One region of the Streptomyces prunicolor genome, then DNA from elsewhere that is predicted to be linked to it. Evidence: predicted binding sites of a transcription regulator. Region 1 holds the regulator's gene; each other region holds the start of a gene.
What was found. Region 1 encodes HrcA, which represses chaperone genes, less so after heat shock. Its sites were predicted from a motif close to TTNGCACTCNGNNNNNCNGAGTGCNAA; they were not measured.
Positions count from the first base shown of each region.

Region 2: the regulator HrcA is predicted to act here: its motif matches at 1,492-1,518, upstream of groES (co-chaperone GroES).
Region 3: the regulator HrcA is predicted to act here: its motif matches at 3,353-3,379, upstream of groL (chaperonin GroEL).

Region 1 covers NZ_CP108676.1:3,647,348-3,652,274, reverse strand. The annotation lists gene hemW (radical SAM family heme chaperone HemW) at 1-739, shown strand, start outside; gene OG588_RS16365 (DUF3097 domain-containing protein) at 754-1,566, opposite strand; gene OG588_RS16360 (MBL fold metallo-hydrolase) at 1,601-2,323, opposite strand; gene hrcA (heat-inducible transcriptional repressor HrcA) at 2,497-3,513, shown strand; gene dnaJ (molecular chaperone DnaJ) at 3,514-4,647, shown strand; gene OG588_RS16345 (nitronate monooxygenase) at 4,803-4,927, shown strand, end outside.
Region 2 covers NZ_CP108676.1:6,577,053-6,581,979, forward strand. The annotation lists gene OG588_RS30345 (polysaccharide deacetylase family protein) at 1-261, shown strand, start outside; gene OG588_RS30350 (hypothetical protein) at 258-965, shown strand; gene OG588_RS30355 (hypothetical protein) at 1,017-1,307, opposite strand; gene groES (co-chaperone GroES) at 1,663-1,971, shown strand; gene groL (chaperonin GroEL) at 2,123-3,748, shown strand; gene OG588_RS30370 (SDR family NAD(P)-dependent oxidoreductase) at 3,905-4,678, opposite strand; gene OG588_RS30375 (MOSC domain-containing protein) at 4,787-4,927, opposite strand, start outside.
Region 3 covers NZ_CP108676.1:4,816,181-4,821,107, forward strand. The annotation lists gene OG588_RS21760 (NADH:flavin oxidoreductase) at 177-1,307, opposite strand; gene groL (chaperonin GroEL) at 1,562-3,190, opposite strand; gene OG588_RS21770 (cold-shock protein) at 3,587-3,793, opposite strand; gene OG588_RS21775 (MoaD/ThiS family protein) at 4,225-4,500, opposite strand; gene thrC (threonine synthase) at 4,587-4,927, opposite strand, start outside.

The sequences.
Region 1 (4,927 bases):
GAAAGTCCTGGACCGCACCCACACCCCCGGCCGCCCCGAGGCCTGCGTAGCCGAGGCCCGCGCGGCCGGCTTCGACCACGTCAACCTCGACCTGATCTACGGCACCCCCGGCGAGACCGACGACGACTGGCGCGCGTCCCTCGACTCCGCCCTCGGCGCGGGCCCCGACCACATCAGCGCGTACGCCCTGATCGTCGAGGAGGGCACCCAGCTCGCCCGCCGCATCCGCCGCGGCGAGGTCCCCATGACGGACGACGACGTCCACGCCGACCGCTACCTCATCGCCGACGAGGTGATGTCGGCGGCGGGCTTCGACTGGTACGAGGTGTCCAACTGGGCAACGTCGAATTCCGGCCGTTGTCTCCACAACGAGCTCTACTGGCGCGGCGCCGACTGGTGGGGCGCGGGCCCCGGAGCGCACTCGCACGTCGGCGGGGTCCGATGGTGGAACGTGAAGCACCCGGGCGCGTACGCGGGGGCGCTGGCGGCCGGCCGCTCACCGGGTGCGGGCCGGGAGATCCTCTCGGCGGAGGACCGCCGGGTGGAACGCATCCTGCTGGAACTACGACTCCGGGAGGGCGCACCGCTGGACCTGCTCCGACCGGAGGGGCTCGCGGCTTCGCGCCGGGCGCTGGGGGACGGGCTGCTGGAGGCGGGGCCGTACGAGGCGGGGAGTGCGGTGCTCACGTTGCGGGGGCGGTTGCTGGCGGACGCGGTGGTGCGGGATCTGGTGGACTGATCGGATCGCCCCCGTCAGCCGCCCTCGGGTGCCGTGACGAAGTCGATCAACTCCTCCACCCGCCCCAGCAGTTCCGGCTCCAGATCCTTGTAAGACCCCACCCTGGCCAGAATCGCCTGCCACACCGCACCGGTGTTTTCCGGCCAACCCAGCGCCCGGCACACGCCCGTCTTCCAGTCCTGACCGTGCGGGACGCGGGGCCACGCGGCGATGCCCACGGAGGACGGTTTCACGGCCTCCCAGATGTCGATGTACGGGTGGCCGACGACCAGCGCGTGCTCACTCGTGACCGACTGGGCGATGCGCCACTCCTTGGTGCCGGGGAGCAGGTGGTCGACCAGGATGCCGAGGCGGGCGTCCGGGCCCGGGGCGAACTCCTCGACAATGGCGGGCAGATCGTCGACGCCCTCCAGGTACTCGACCACCACGCCCTCGATACGCAGGTCGTCGCCCCACACCCGCTCGACGAGTTCGGCGTCGTGCCGGCCCTCCACGTAGATCCGCCCGGCGCGAGCCACACGCGCGCGTGCACCGGGGACGGCGACTGAACCGGACGCCGTACGAGTGGGCCGTAGCGCACTCGGCGACGCCGGCCTGACCAGGGTCACCACGCGGCCCTCCAGGAGGAAGCCGCGCGGCTCCATCGGGAACACCCGGTGCTTGCCGAAGCGGTCCTCCAGGGTGACCGTGCCGGCCTCGCAGCGGATCACCGCGCCGCAGAAACCGGTGCCCGGCTCCTCGACCACCAGGCCCGGCTCCGCGGGGACCTCGGGGGCCGGCTTGGGCTTCTTCCACGGCGGGGTCAGATCGGCGGAGTACTGGCGCATTCGGATGACGATAGGAGAACCGGGGCGACCGTCGTCACGACACGCCGAAACGCGTTGCCAACGCGTCCCGTTGGGCCCGCACGAAGGCCGCGTCCACCACCGCTCCGTGACCGGGGACGTACAGCGCGTCCTCGCCGCCCAGGGAGAGGAGACGGTCGAGGGCGGCGGGCCAGTGGGACGGTACGGCGTCCGGGCCCGCCTGCGGTTCGCCGGACTCCTCGACCAGGTCGCCGCAGAACACGACCGGCGGGGAGCCGGGGACGAGGACCGCGAGGTCGTGGGCCGTGTGTCCGGGGCCGACGTTCGCGAGCAGGACCTGTCGGTCGTCGCCCAGGGGGAGCGTCCACTCGTCCGACACCAGGTGACGCGGGTACGTCAGGGCGGCTACGGCCTCGTCGGCCACGCGCGCGTGGAGGCCGTTCCGGATCGCATCCGTGCGTAGTTCCTCCCGCTCGTCCGTCAGTACCCGCTCCATGCCCGTCGCGCCGTACACCTCCGCGTCCGCGAACTCCGCCGCCCCGAAGACGTGGTCGAAATGGGCGTGGGTGAGCGCGAGATGAGTCACAGCGTGCCCGGCGAGCGCCCGCGCCTCCGTGCGCAACCGTGCGCCCTCCGCCAGGCTCGACCCCGCGTCGATCATCAGCGCCGAGCCCGCCCCCACGACCAGCCCGACCGTGCAGTCCCAGCCAGGCAGCCGGCACCGGCCCACCCCGGCCGCCAGCCGCTCCCACCCCGCCTCTTCCCAAGTCACCGTCATGCAGCGACGCTAGCGGTGACGGCACTCAGGGCGTGACATCGCAGGACCGGCCTTGCCCGGGGTGTACCTCACGGCCGTACACTGGGCCGGGGAACGCTGGCACTCACGCGCACAGAGTGCCAGGAAAGGGCAGCCCGGTATCAAAACGGCGACCAGAACTGGAGGTGTGCGCGATGCTCAGCGAACGCAGGCTTCAGGTGCTGCGCGCCATCGTCCAGGATTACGTCGGCACCGAGGAGCCGGTCGGGTCCAAGGCGCTCACCGAGCGGCACAGCCTCGGCGTCTCCCCGGCGACGGTGCGCAACGACATGGCGGCCCTGGAGGACGAGGGGTACATCGCCCAGCCGCACACCAGCGCCGGGCGCATTCCGACGGACAAGGGCTATCGGCTGTTCGTCGACAAGCTCGCCGGCGTCAAGCCGATGACCGGCCCGGAGCGCAAGGCGATCCAGAACTTCCTCGACGGTGCTGTGGACCTCGACGACGTCGTGGGCCGTACGGTGCGGCTGCTCGCGCAGCTCACCCGGCAGGTCGCCGTCGTGCAGTACCCGTCCCTGACCCGCTCGACCGTCCGCCACGTGGAGCTGCTGTCGCTGGCCCCCGCGCGCGTGATGCTCGTGCTGATCACCGACACCGGGCGGGTCGAGCAGCGCATGGTCGACTGCCCGGCGCCCTTCGGGGAGAGCTCGCTCGCGGATCTACGCGCGCGGCTCAACAGCCGGATCGCGGCCCGCCGCTTCGCGGACGTACCGCTGCTCGTGCAGGACCTGCCGGAGGCCTTCGAGGCCGAGGACCGCGGCACGGTCGCGACGGTGCTCTCCACCCTCCTGGAGACCCTCGTCGAGGAGACCGAGGAGCGGTTGATGATCGGCGGCACCGCCAATCTCACCCGCTTCGGACATGACTTTCCCCTCACCATCCGCCCCATCCTGGAAGCACTGGAGGAGCAGGTCGTCCTCCTCAAGTTGCTTGGTGAGGCGGGGGATTCGGGCATGACCGTACGGATCGGTCACGAGAACGCCTATGAGGGACTCAACTCCACTTCCGTGGTGTCGGTCGGCTACGGTTCGGGCGGCGAGGCAGTCGCCAAGCTCGGCGTGGTCGGACCGACCCGCATGGATTACCCGGGAACGATGGGAGCGGTACGCGCAGTGGCACGGTACGTCGGACAGATCCTGGCGGAGTCCTAAGTGGCCACGGACTACTACGCCGTTCTCGGCGTGCGTCGCGACGCGTCGCAGGATGAGATCAAGAAGGCCTTCCGTAGGCTCGCGCGCGAGCTGCACCCGGACGTGAATCCGGATCCGAAGACCCAGGAGCGGTTCAAGGAGATCAACGCCGCTTACGAGGTGCTCTCGGACCCGCAGAAGAAGCAGGTCTACGACCTCGGCGGCGACCCCCTCTCGCAGGCGGGCGGCGCGGGCGCGGGCTTCGGAGCCGGTGGCTTCGGGAACTTCTCGGACATCATGGACGCGTTCTTCGGTACGGCGTCGCAGCGCGGACCGCGCTCGCGCACCCGCCGCGGCCAGGACGCCATGATCCGGCTGGAGATCGAGCTCGACGAGGCGGCCTTCGGCACCACGAAGGACATCCAGGTCGACACGGCCGTCGTCTGCAACACCTGCAACGGCGAGGGCGCGGCCCCCGGCACCTCCGCGCAGACCTGTGACATGTGTCGCGGTCGCGGTGAGGTCTCGCAGGTGACCCGGTCCTTCCTGGGCCAGGTCATGACCTCCCGCCCCTGCCCCCAGTGCCAGGGCTTCGGCACGGTCGTGCCGACGCCGTGCCCGGAGTGCGCCGGTGACGGCCGCGTCCGCTCGCGGCGCACCCTCACGGTCAAGATCCCGGCGGGTGTGGACAACGGCACGCGGATCCAGCTCGCGGGCGAGGGCGAGGTCGGCCCCGGCGGCGGCCCCGCCGGTGACCTGTACGTCGAGATCCACGAGCTGCCGCACGCGATGTTCCAGCGGCGTGGTGACGACCTGCACTGCACGGTCACCCTCCCGATGACGGCGGCGGCCCTCGGCACGAAGGTGCCGTTGGAGACGCTCGACGGCATGGAGGAGGTCGACATCCGCCCGGGCACCCAGTCCGGCCAGTCGATCCCGCTGCACACCAGAGGCATCACGCATCTGCGCGGCGGCGGCCGGGGCGACCTCATCGTGCACGTCGAGGTCACCACCCCGACCAAGCTGGACGTCGAGCAGGAACGTCTGCTGCGCGAACTGGCGAAGCTGCGCGGCGAGGAGCGGCCCATGGGGACGTTCCAGCCGGGTCAGCAGGGGCTGTTCTCACGCCTCAAGGACGCTTTCAACGGTCGCTGAGAGGGTCCGGGGGCAGCCGCCCCCGGGCCCTCTCTTTGATCCGGCTCCGGTCCGAACGGCCTCGTCCTCCACGGCCGAACCGGCTGAAACCAATGGCATGTGCCAGTGCCAAGGCCGGATTCGGACTTGTTCGGAGGACGTGACAACATGCCGTCATGTCCTCCGCACTGACCGATCTCTTCCCTCATCCGATCGTGCAGGCCCCGATGGCGGGCGGTGTCTCCGTCCCGCGTCTCGCGGCCGCCGTGTCCGAGGCCGGCGGGCTGGGATTCCTCGCCGC
Region 2 (4,927 bases), 2.9 Mb from region 1:
TACGGGAACTACAACCACGACACCCTCGTAGCCGCGAAGTCCTGCGGCATCAAGTACGCCCCGATCTGGGACGAGGAGGTGTTCGTCGACCACTGGGAGTACCGCGAGGACGACCGGTCGCTGCACCCCGGTGACATCGTCCTGACGCACTTCCGGGGCCGTGCGGACTGGAAGGGCACGATGGTCGACGACATGCGCCGCTTCCTGGGCAAGGTCACGGCGGAGGGGTACGCGGTGGCTCGCCTGGAGGACTACCTGTGAGGGTCCGGGTACCGGTGGCCGTCGCTCTGGCGGCCACCCTCCTCACCGGCTGCGCCCAGTCCGTCGACCCGATCGAACGGCTCGGCAAGAAGGCCGCCCAGCGCGTCCACCCGCACGGCCCGACCCGCGAACAGCCGTACCGCCACTGGGGTTTGACGGCCCCGCTGGCCCCCGCTCCGAAACCCTCCCCCTGGCCCGCCCCCCGCTCGGCGGGCCCGGGCCTCCCACCCGTCGTGGACCACGTCCGCACCCACGACAAGGTCGTCTTCCTGACCTACGACGCCCAGGGCGCGGGCGCGGACACGCGACGGGACCCGAGGTTCGCCGACCTGGTCCGCGAACTACGGCTCCCGGTCACGGTGTTCCCCACCGCACCGCGACACGGCCACTTCGCCGGCCTGCCCTACGCCACCCAGCGCAGCGAGATCTGCGGCCACCGGCCCCGGCCCGACTCCCGGCTGCTCCGGCCCCCTTACGGCACGTACGACACGACGACCCGCCGTGCCGCGGCCGACTGCGGAGTCTCCGCCCTGGTCCTCTGGCGGGCCTCCACGACGACCGGAACCCTGACCTACGCCCGAGGCGACCACCACCTCACCCCCGGCGACATCGTCCAGGTGGGCCCGGCCGACAGCACGGCCAGACTGCTGCGTGGCATCCAGGAGCGGGGGCTGACGGTGGGGCGCCTGGAGGACTACCTCTGAGTGCCACTTGGGACGGGTCTGCTTGAGACAGGGCTGCTTGAGACAGGGGGCCTACCCGTGGGGCCACGTCTCTGCCGTCGTACCCAGGAGTACCGCGACGGCCAGCACCTGTGCCGCGGCGCTGATCTGATACCCGCGCCGGAAGAGGACGACGGCCGCGGCGAGAGCCGCGACCACCAGCACACCCAGCCACGCCACCGCCGCCCAGAGGGACCCGATCAGCGCCACCGTCAGGGCCGATATGAAGACGAGGGCGACTTCAGCCGGTATCAGGACGGCCACCGCGCAGCAGTCGGCACCGAGGGAAGGCGGACTGGGAAGCGCGGGGGACCGGGGAGGCATGGGGAGACGCTACGGGGCGGCACCTTTCCAGCGCAGGCGGACACCATCAGCCTGTCCGGCGTTTGAGGACGAGGCCGCAGGCCGACAGCGGGGGTCTGGGGGCGCAGCCCCCGGAGACGGCAACACCAACACCCCCGCCACACAGCCCAGGGCACTGAAAAATTCCGCTCAAGCGCCGCGGGCATTGGCACTCCGCTTGACCGAGTGCTAATCGCAGTCATAGTCTCAGACCTGGCACTCCCCCCTGGAGAGTGCCAATAGCGACGGGCAGGTCCGGCACCCGCGACGACGGATCCACCTGGTCGCCACCTCAGACAGTTAACCCCGTGAGATCTCCGAAGGGGGAGGTCGGATCGTGACGACCGCCAGCTCCAAGGTTGCCATCAAGCCGCTCGAGGACCGCATTGTGGTCCAGGCACTCGAAGCCGAGCAGACCACGGCCTCTGGCCTGGTCATTCCGGACACCGCGAAGGAGAAGCCCCAGGAGGGCGTCGTCCTCGCCGTGGGCCCGGGTCGCTTCGAGAACGGCGAGCGCCTGCCGCTCGACGTCCAGACCGGTGACATCGTGCTGTACAGCAAGTACGGCGGCACCGAAGTGAAGTACCAGGGCGAGGAGTACCTCGTCCTCTCGGCCCGCGACGTGCTCGCGGTCATCGAGAAGTAGCTCACCCGGTACCACCGGTACCACCTGGATATACCGAGCTACACCCAGTTTTGCAGTGAGCTGCGCCCCTGGCCCCCGCGACCTTATGAAGCCGGGCGTCGGGGGCGTGGTTCGTTTCACCCACGTTTTCCGAGAGGGCTGAACCGCTCCCATGGCGAAGATCCTGAAGTTCGACGAGGACGCCCGTCGCGCCCTCGAGCGCGGCGTCAACAAGCTTGCCGACACGGTCAAGGTGACGATCGGCCCCAAGGGCCGCAACGTCGTCATCGACAAGAAGTTCGGCGCCCCCACCATCACCAACGACGGCGTCACCATCGCCCGCGAGGTCGAGCTCGACGACCCGTACGAGAACCTCGGTGCCCAGCTGGTGAAGGAGGTGGCGACCAAGACCAACGACATCGCGGGTGACGGCACCACCACCGCCACCGTGCTCGCCCAGGCGCTCGTCCGCGAGGGCCTGCGCAACGTCGCCGCGGGTGCCTCCCCGGCCGCCCTGAAGAAGGGCATCGACGCCGCCGTCAAGGCCATCTCCGACGAGCTGCTCGCCACCGCGCGGCCCATCGACGACAAGGCCGACATCGCCGCCGTGGCCGGTCTGTCCGCCCAGGACAGCCAGGTCGGCGAGCTCATCGCCGAGGCGATGGACAAGGTCGGCAAGGACGGTGTCATCACCGTCGAGGAGTCCAACACCTTCGGTCTGGAGCTGGACTTCACCGAGGGCATGGCCTTCGACAAGGGCTACCTGTCGCCGTACTTCGTGACGGACCAGGAGCGCATGGAAGCGGTCCTCGAGGACCCGTACATCCTGATCCACCAGGGCAAGATCAGCTCCATCCAGGACCTGCTGCCGCTGCTGGAGAAGGTCATCCAGGCCAACGCCTCCAAGCCGCTGCTGATCATCGCCGAGGACGTCGAGGGCGAGGCCCTGTCGACCCTGGTCGTGAACAAGATCCGCGGCACGTTCAACGCGGTCGCGGTCAAGGCCCCCGGCTTCGGCGACCGCCGCAAGGCGATGCTCGGCGACCTCGCCACCCTCACCGGCGGTCAGGTCATCGCCGAGGAGGTCGGCCTCAAGCTCGACCAGGTCGGCCTGGACGTGCTGGGCTCCGCCCGCCGCGTGACGGTCACCAAGGACGACACGACCGTCGTCGACGGTGCCGGCGACTCCTCCGAGGTCGCGGGCCGCGTCAACCAGATCAAGGCCGAGATCGAGAACACGGACTCCGACTGGGACCGCGAGAAGCTCCAGGAGCGCCTCGCGAAGCTGGCCGGCGGCGTGTGCGTGATCAAGGTCGGCGCCGCCACCGAGGTGGAGCTGAAGGAGAAGAAGCACCGTCTGGAGGACGCCATCTCCGCGACCCGCGCCGCGGTCGAGGAGGGCATCGTCTCCGGTGGTGGCTCCGCTCTGGTGCACGCCGCCAAGGTCCTCGAGGGCAACCTCGACAAGACCGGCGACGAGGCCACCGGTGTCGCCGTCGTGCGCCGCGCGGTCGTCGAGCCGCTGCGCTGGATCGCCGAGAACGCGGGCCTCGAGGGCTACGTCATCACCGCCAAGGTCGCCGACCTGGAGCCCGGCCAGGGCTTCAACGCCGCGACCGGCGAGTACGGCGACCTGGTCAAGGCCGGCGTCATCGACCCGGTCAAGGTCACCCGCTCCGCCCTGGAGAACGCCGCCTCCATCGCCTCCCTGCTCCTCACGACCGAGACCCTGGTCGTCGAGAAGAAGGAAGAGGAGGAGCCGGCCGCCGGTGGTCACAGCCACGGCCACTCCCACTGACGCGAGTCGGTGAACCCGTAGTACGTGTACGTCGAAGGCCCGGCGCCCCTCAGGGGGTGCCGGGCCTTCGCGTTCCACCGAAACCTTCGTCACCGAGCCCGCCGTGGTCGAGCCGACTGCCATCACCGAGCCCGCCCCCCATCGAGGCGGCTGCCGTCACTGCGGCCCGTACTTCCGCCCGGTCTTCGACGTGATCCCGCCCAGCACCGCCTGCGGAGTGATCTTCACTAGCCCCATCAGCGCCTTGTAGCGCGGGTCCGGGATCGACAGCGACTTGCCGCGCGCCAGATCCGCGAGCGCCGCCGCGACCAGCTTGTCCGCGTCCAGCCACATCCAGTTCGGGATGTTGTCCGTACCCATCCCGGCCCGCTCGTGGAACTCGGTCCGCACAAAACCCGGCGCCAGCGCCATCAGCCGTACGCCACTGCCGGCCAGGTCCTTGGCCGCGCCCTGCGTGAACTGCACGACCCACGCCTTCGAGGCGCCGTACGTTCCGCGTGGTACGAAGGCGGCGACCGACGCCACGTTGACGACCCCGCCGCGCCCGCGCTCCCGCATCGCCTCGGTCGCCGCGCTGGTCAGCCGGAGCACCGCCTCGCAGTGCACCTTGAGCATCTTCAGCTCGTCGGCCATGGATACGTCGAGGTAGCGGCCCTTGTTGCCGAAGCCCGCGTTGTTGACCAGCAGGTCGACGGGGTTCTTGCGGTCGGCGAGGCGGGCGGCGACCGTCTCGATGCCCTTGTCCGTGGCCAGGTCGGCGGTGAGCACCTCCGCCTCGATGCCGTGCCGGTCGTGCAGTTCGGTCGCCTGCTCCCCGAGCCGCGCGGTGTTCCGCGCCACCAGCACGAGGTTGTGTCCGTCCGCCGCGAGCCGCCGCGCGAACGCGGCACCGATCCCCGCGGTCGATCCCGTAATCAATGCCGTTGTCATGGCGCAAGATTAGTGACCCGGAGCAAGCCGGTCCGATCTCTGCACAGCCCCTCCAGATCCGTGACGAACACGTGTCGAACACCGTGTCGAACGGGCCGCGGCACCAGGTCAGCCCGGGTGTTCCGCGACATATTTCCGGGCCTGCGCCAGCGACTCCGGATGCAGCGCCTCGCCCGCCGGAAGCAGCCGCGGCAGCAGCTCCCGCTCGGTCGTCACGGCCCGGAACTGAAGCGCCACGGTCACCTCGTG
Region 3 (4,927 bases), 1.2 Mb from region 1:
GCACTCCCCACTCCGGCCGGCAAATCCAGCCCGGCCGGCACCTACTGACGCAGGCCGGCATTACTCAGCCCGTCCGGCGTTTGAGGACGAGGCCCCTTCAGGGCCGATGGGGGTCTGGGGGCGCAGCCCCCAGGGACGGCCACCCCCACCCACCCGCACCCAGAACTCAGCTCAGCTCAGCTCAGCGAGCGCAGCGCCGCCGCGTCATACGGCGCCAGCTCCTCCACCCGCCCGGCGAGGACCTTGGCGGCCCACTCCGGGTCCTGAAGCAGCGCCCGCCCGACCGCCACCATGTCGAACTCGTCCCGCTCCAGGCTGTCGAGGAGGTCGTCGATGCCCTTGAGCGGAGCGCCCTCACCCCGGAACCCCTTGAGGAAGTCCCCGTCGAGGCCGACCGAACCGACCGTGATGGTCTGCTTGCCGGTGAGCTTCTTCGTCCAGCCCGCGAGGTTGAGATCGGAGCCGGCCTCCTCGAACTCGGGGAGCCAGTAGCGGCGGGTCGAGGCGTGGAAGACGTCGACTCCCGCCGCCGCGAGCGGGGTCAGGATCGCGTCCAGCTCCTCCGGCGTCTCCGCCAGCCGGGCGCCGTAGACGTCCTGCTTCCACTGCGAGTAACGGAAGATGATCGGGAACTCCGGCGACACCGTCTCCCGGACCGCCGCCACGATCTCCGCCGCGAACTTCGTCCGGGCGACCGCGTCACCGCCGTAGGCGTCCGTACGGCGGTTGGTGCCCGCGTACAGGAACTGGTCGAGGAGATAGCCGTGGGCCCCGTGCAGTTCGACCCCGTCGAAACCGATCCGCTCCGCCGCCGCAGCCGCCTCGGCGAACGCTCCGATGACGTCGTCCAGGTCCCGCTGCGTCATCGCCGTACCGGTGACCTCGTCGCTGCCGATCCGCAGCCCGGACGGGCCGACGGCGGGCGCGTCCGCGTACGGCGGCTGGCCCTGCTCGCGGACCATGCCGATGTGCCACAGCTGCGGCACGATCGTGCCGCCCGCCGCGTGCACGCCCTCGGCCACCTTCGCCCAGCCGGCGAGCTGCTCCTCGCCGTGGAAGCGCGGGATGTCGTCGCTCTGCCCGGCGGACTCGTGGCCGACGTAGGTCCCCTCGGTGACGATGAGGCCCACACCCGCGGCGGCACGGCGGGAGTAGTACCCGACCACATCCTCACCGGGGATGCCGCCCGGCGAGAACTGCCGGGTCATCGGCGCCATCACGATCCGGTTCGGGACGGTCAGGCCGTTGAGGGTGATCGGACGGCCGAGGATTTCGGCCGCTCGGGAGGCGGGGGCGGTCGTAGACACGTGTGGGGGCTCCTCGGGACTACCGGGTATCGGGCATCAGGTACCAGACATCAAACGCCAGACGTCAGACATCAGGTACCGGACGGTATGTGCGTATGCATCGATCATGCGTCAACGACAACCTTCCGGCCAAGACCTTCATTCCGACCGGTCGGCGCCGCGCCCTGTGATACCGGACACGCCCGAGGGCGGTACCCCCTGCCAGAAGCAGGAAGTACCGCCCTCGGTAAGACCGTTGATCAACCAGAGGTCGATCAGAAGTCCATGTCACCGCCCGGCATGCCGCCACCGGCGCCCGCGCCGGCACCGGCCTTCTCGGGCTTGTCGGCGATGACGGCCTCGGTGGTGAGGAAGAGCGCGGCGATGGACGCGGCGTTCTGCAGGGCAGAGCGCGTGACCTTCGCCGGGTCGATGATGCCCTCGGCGATCATGTCCACGTACTCACCGGTGGCGGCGTTGAGGCCGTGACCGATGGGCAGGTTGCGGACCTTCTCGACGACGACTCCGCCTTCGAGACCACCGTTGACGGCGATCTGCTTCAGCGGGGCCTCAAGGGCCAGCTTCACGATCGCGGCACCGGTGGCCTCGTCACCTTCGAGCTCAAGCTTCTCGAAGACGTGGCCCGCCTGGATGAGCGCGACGCCGCCACCGGCGACGATGCCCTCCTCGACGGCCGCCTTCGCGTTGCGAACGGCGTCCTCGATGCGGTGCTTGCGCTCCTTGAGCTCGACCTCGGTGGCCGCGCCCGCCTTGATGACGGCGACGCCACCCGCGAGCTTGGCGAGGCGCTCCTGGAGCTTCTCGCGGTCGTAGTCCGAGTCGCTGTTCTCGATCTCGGCGCGGATCTGGTTGACGCGACCGGCAACCTGGTCCGCCGAGCCCGAGCCGTCGACGATCGTCGTCTCGTCCTTGGTGATGACGACCTTGCGGGCGCGGCCGAGGAGATCCACGGTCGCGTTCTCCAGCTTGAGGCCGACCTCCTCGGAGATGACCTCGCCGCCCGTGAGGATGGCGATGTCGCCGAGCATGGCCTTGCGACGGTCACCGAAGCCCGGAGCCTTGACGGCGACGGACTTGAAGGTGCCGCGGATCTTGTTGACGACCAGCGTGGACAGGGCCTCGCCCTCGACGTCCTCGGCGATGATCAGCAGCGGCTTGCCCGACTGCATGACCTTCTCCAGGAGCGGGAGCAGGTCCTTGACGTTGGCGATCTTCGAGTTGGCGATCAGGATGTACGGGTCGTCGAGGACGGCCTCCATACGCTCCATGTCGGTGGCGAAGTACGCCGAGATGTAGCCCTTGTCGAAGCGCATACCTTCGGTGAGCTCAAGCTCCAGCCCGAAGGTCTGGGACTCCTCGACGGTGATGACGCCTTCCTTGCCGACCTTGTCCATCGCCTCGGCGATGAGCTCGCCGATCTGGGTGTCGGCGGCGGAGATGGAGGCCGTCGAAGCGATCTGCTCCTTGGTCTCCACGTCCTTGGCCTGCTCCAGCAGGGCACCGGAGACGGCCTCGACGGCCTTCTCGATACCGCGCTTGAGGGCCATCGGGTTGGCGCCGGCGGCTACGTTGCGCAGACCCTCCTTGACGAGGGCCTGGGCGAGCACGGTCGCCGTGGTCGTACCGTCGCCGGCGACGTCGTCCGTCTTCTTGGCGACTTCCTTGACCAGCTCGGCGCCGATCTTCTCGTACGGGTCCTCGAGCTCGATCTCCTTGGCGATGGAAACACCATCGTTGGTGATCGTGGGGGCGCCCCACTTCTTCTCGAGGACGACGTTGCGGCCCTTGGGGCCAAGGGTGACCTTGACGGCGTCGGCGAGCTGGTTCATCCCGCGCTCGAGACCGCGCCGTGCCTCCTCGTCGAACGCGATGATCTTGGCCATGTGAAGTGGTCCTCCCGGACTGGGGTGGATTGCTCCGGACCGCGCTGGCGCCCGCGACGGACGGCCTGCCTGCCCTGTGATTCCTTGCACCACCTGGCCTGCGGGCCTCACCCACCCGGTCCTTCGTTATCACTCTCACCTTCAGAGTGCTAACGCCAATGATTAGCACTCGGCATGGTCGAGTGCAAGCGGCTCCCGGGTTCTGGGCCTTTGCTCTTCGCGGGCGCGCGCGAGGGAGCGCGAGGGAGAACGCCGCGCACGCCGATGGCTCCGGGCATGGCTCCGGGCATGGCTCCGGGCATGCCGAAGGGCTCGTACCCCAGGAGGTGACCCCCCAGGAGTACGAGCCCTTCGGTGAGGAACGAAGAACGTCGCTGCTGTTCGTCGGCGCGTGCTTCAGCTGGTCGCGAGCCGGACCATGTCCGCCTGCGGCCCCTTCTGACCCTGCGAGATCTCGAAATCGACCCGCTGACCCTCTTCCAGGGTGCGGTAGCCGTCCATTTGAATCGCGCTGTAGTGGACGAAAACATCCGCACCACCGTCGACCGCGATGAAGCCGTACCCCTTCTCCGCGTTGAACCATTTGACGGTGCCCTGAGCCATGCCTAACTCCCCTATTACTGGCCCTTGCACGGACCCGCACTTCGCGGATCCGGGTCAGACCTCACCCCCCACAGGTTTGGGGGCGTGCGCCGGAACGCGTCGACCGCGGCCGAATGTATCCGCCCAACTGCCGTCTGCAACAGGTCAATCCGACGAGAATTCCGGGCAGGACCGGTCGGGAATATACGGAGAATTCGTCCGACTTCAGGGCAAGTCGGGCCCGATAAAGAGAACATAACGCGCAAAATGCCTACACACTTTGGCTACTTCTCATCGCACGCGGAGCCGGTACTCATATGCGTCCGGCATGCGGAGTGGAGCGCGTTCCCCAACTGTACCCCGCTCAACCATACAGAATTGCCCCCTCCGTTTCTCTCACGGAGGGGGCAATTCGATGAACTCTCGGTAATCGGCGTTACCGAGGGTAATTATCAGCCACCGGCAACGGCCGGAATGATCGAGACGCCGGCCCCGTCCGGCGTGACCGTCTCCAGCCCCTGCTCGAACCGCACATCGTCATCATTCACGTACACGTTGACGAACCGCCGCAACTTGCCCTGATCGTCGAGCACGCGGGCAGAGATCCCGGCGTGGTTCTTCTCAAGGTCCGAGATGACCTCGGCGAGGGTGCCACCTTCGGCGGAGACCTCGGCCTGACCACCGGTGTAGGTGCGAAGAATGGTAGGGATGCGGACACTAACGCTCACGATGAAACCTCCGGTCAGATGATTGCCCTAGGGGCGCGGGGAACTGCGCGACCAGCCCCCACCGGCCCGCAGTCAGAGAACGACGCTTAGGACGCAAGCCCAGCTTCCCTGAACGACTCAAGACTCGGCCGGATCGTCGCGGTGAGCCCGGTACCGGCAACCGCGTCCAACGTCTTGAGCCCGTCGCCCGTGTTGAGGACCACCGTCGTGAGGGTCGGATCCAACAACCCGTTCTCGATCAGCTTCTTCGCCACACCAACGGTCACCCCACCCGCGGTCTCCGCAAAGATCCCCTCGGTCCGCGCAAGCAACTTGATCGCGTCGACAACCTGCTCGTCATTGACGTCCTCCACCGCCCCACCGGTCCGCCGAGCAATGTCCAGCACGTAAGGACCATCCGCGGGGTTCCCGATGGCGAGCGACTTGG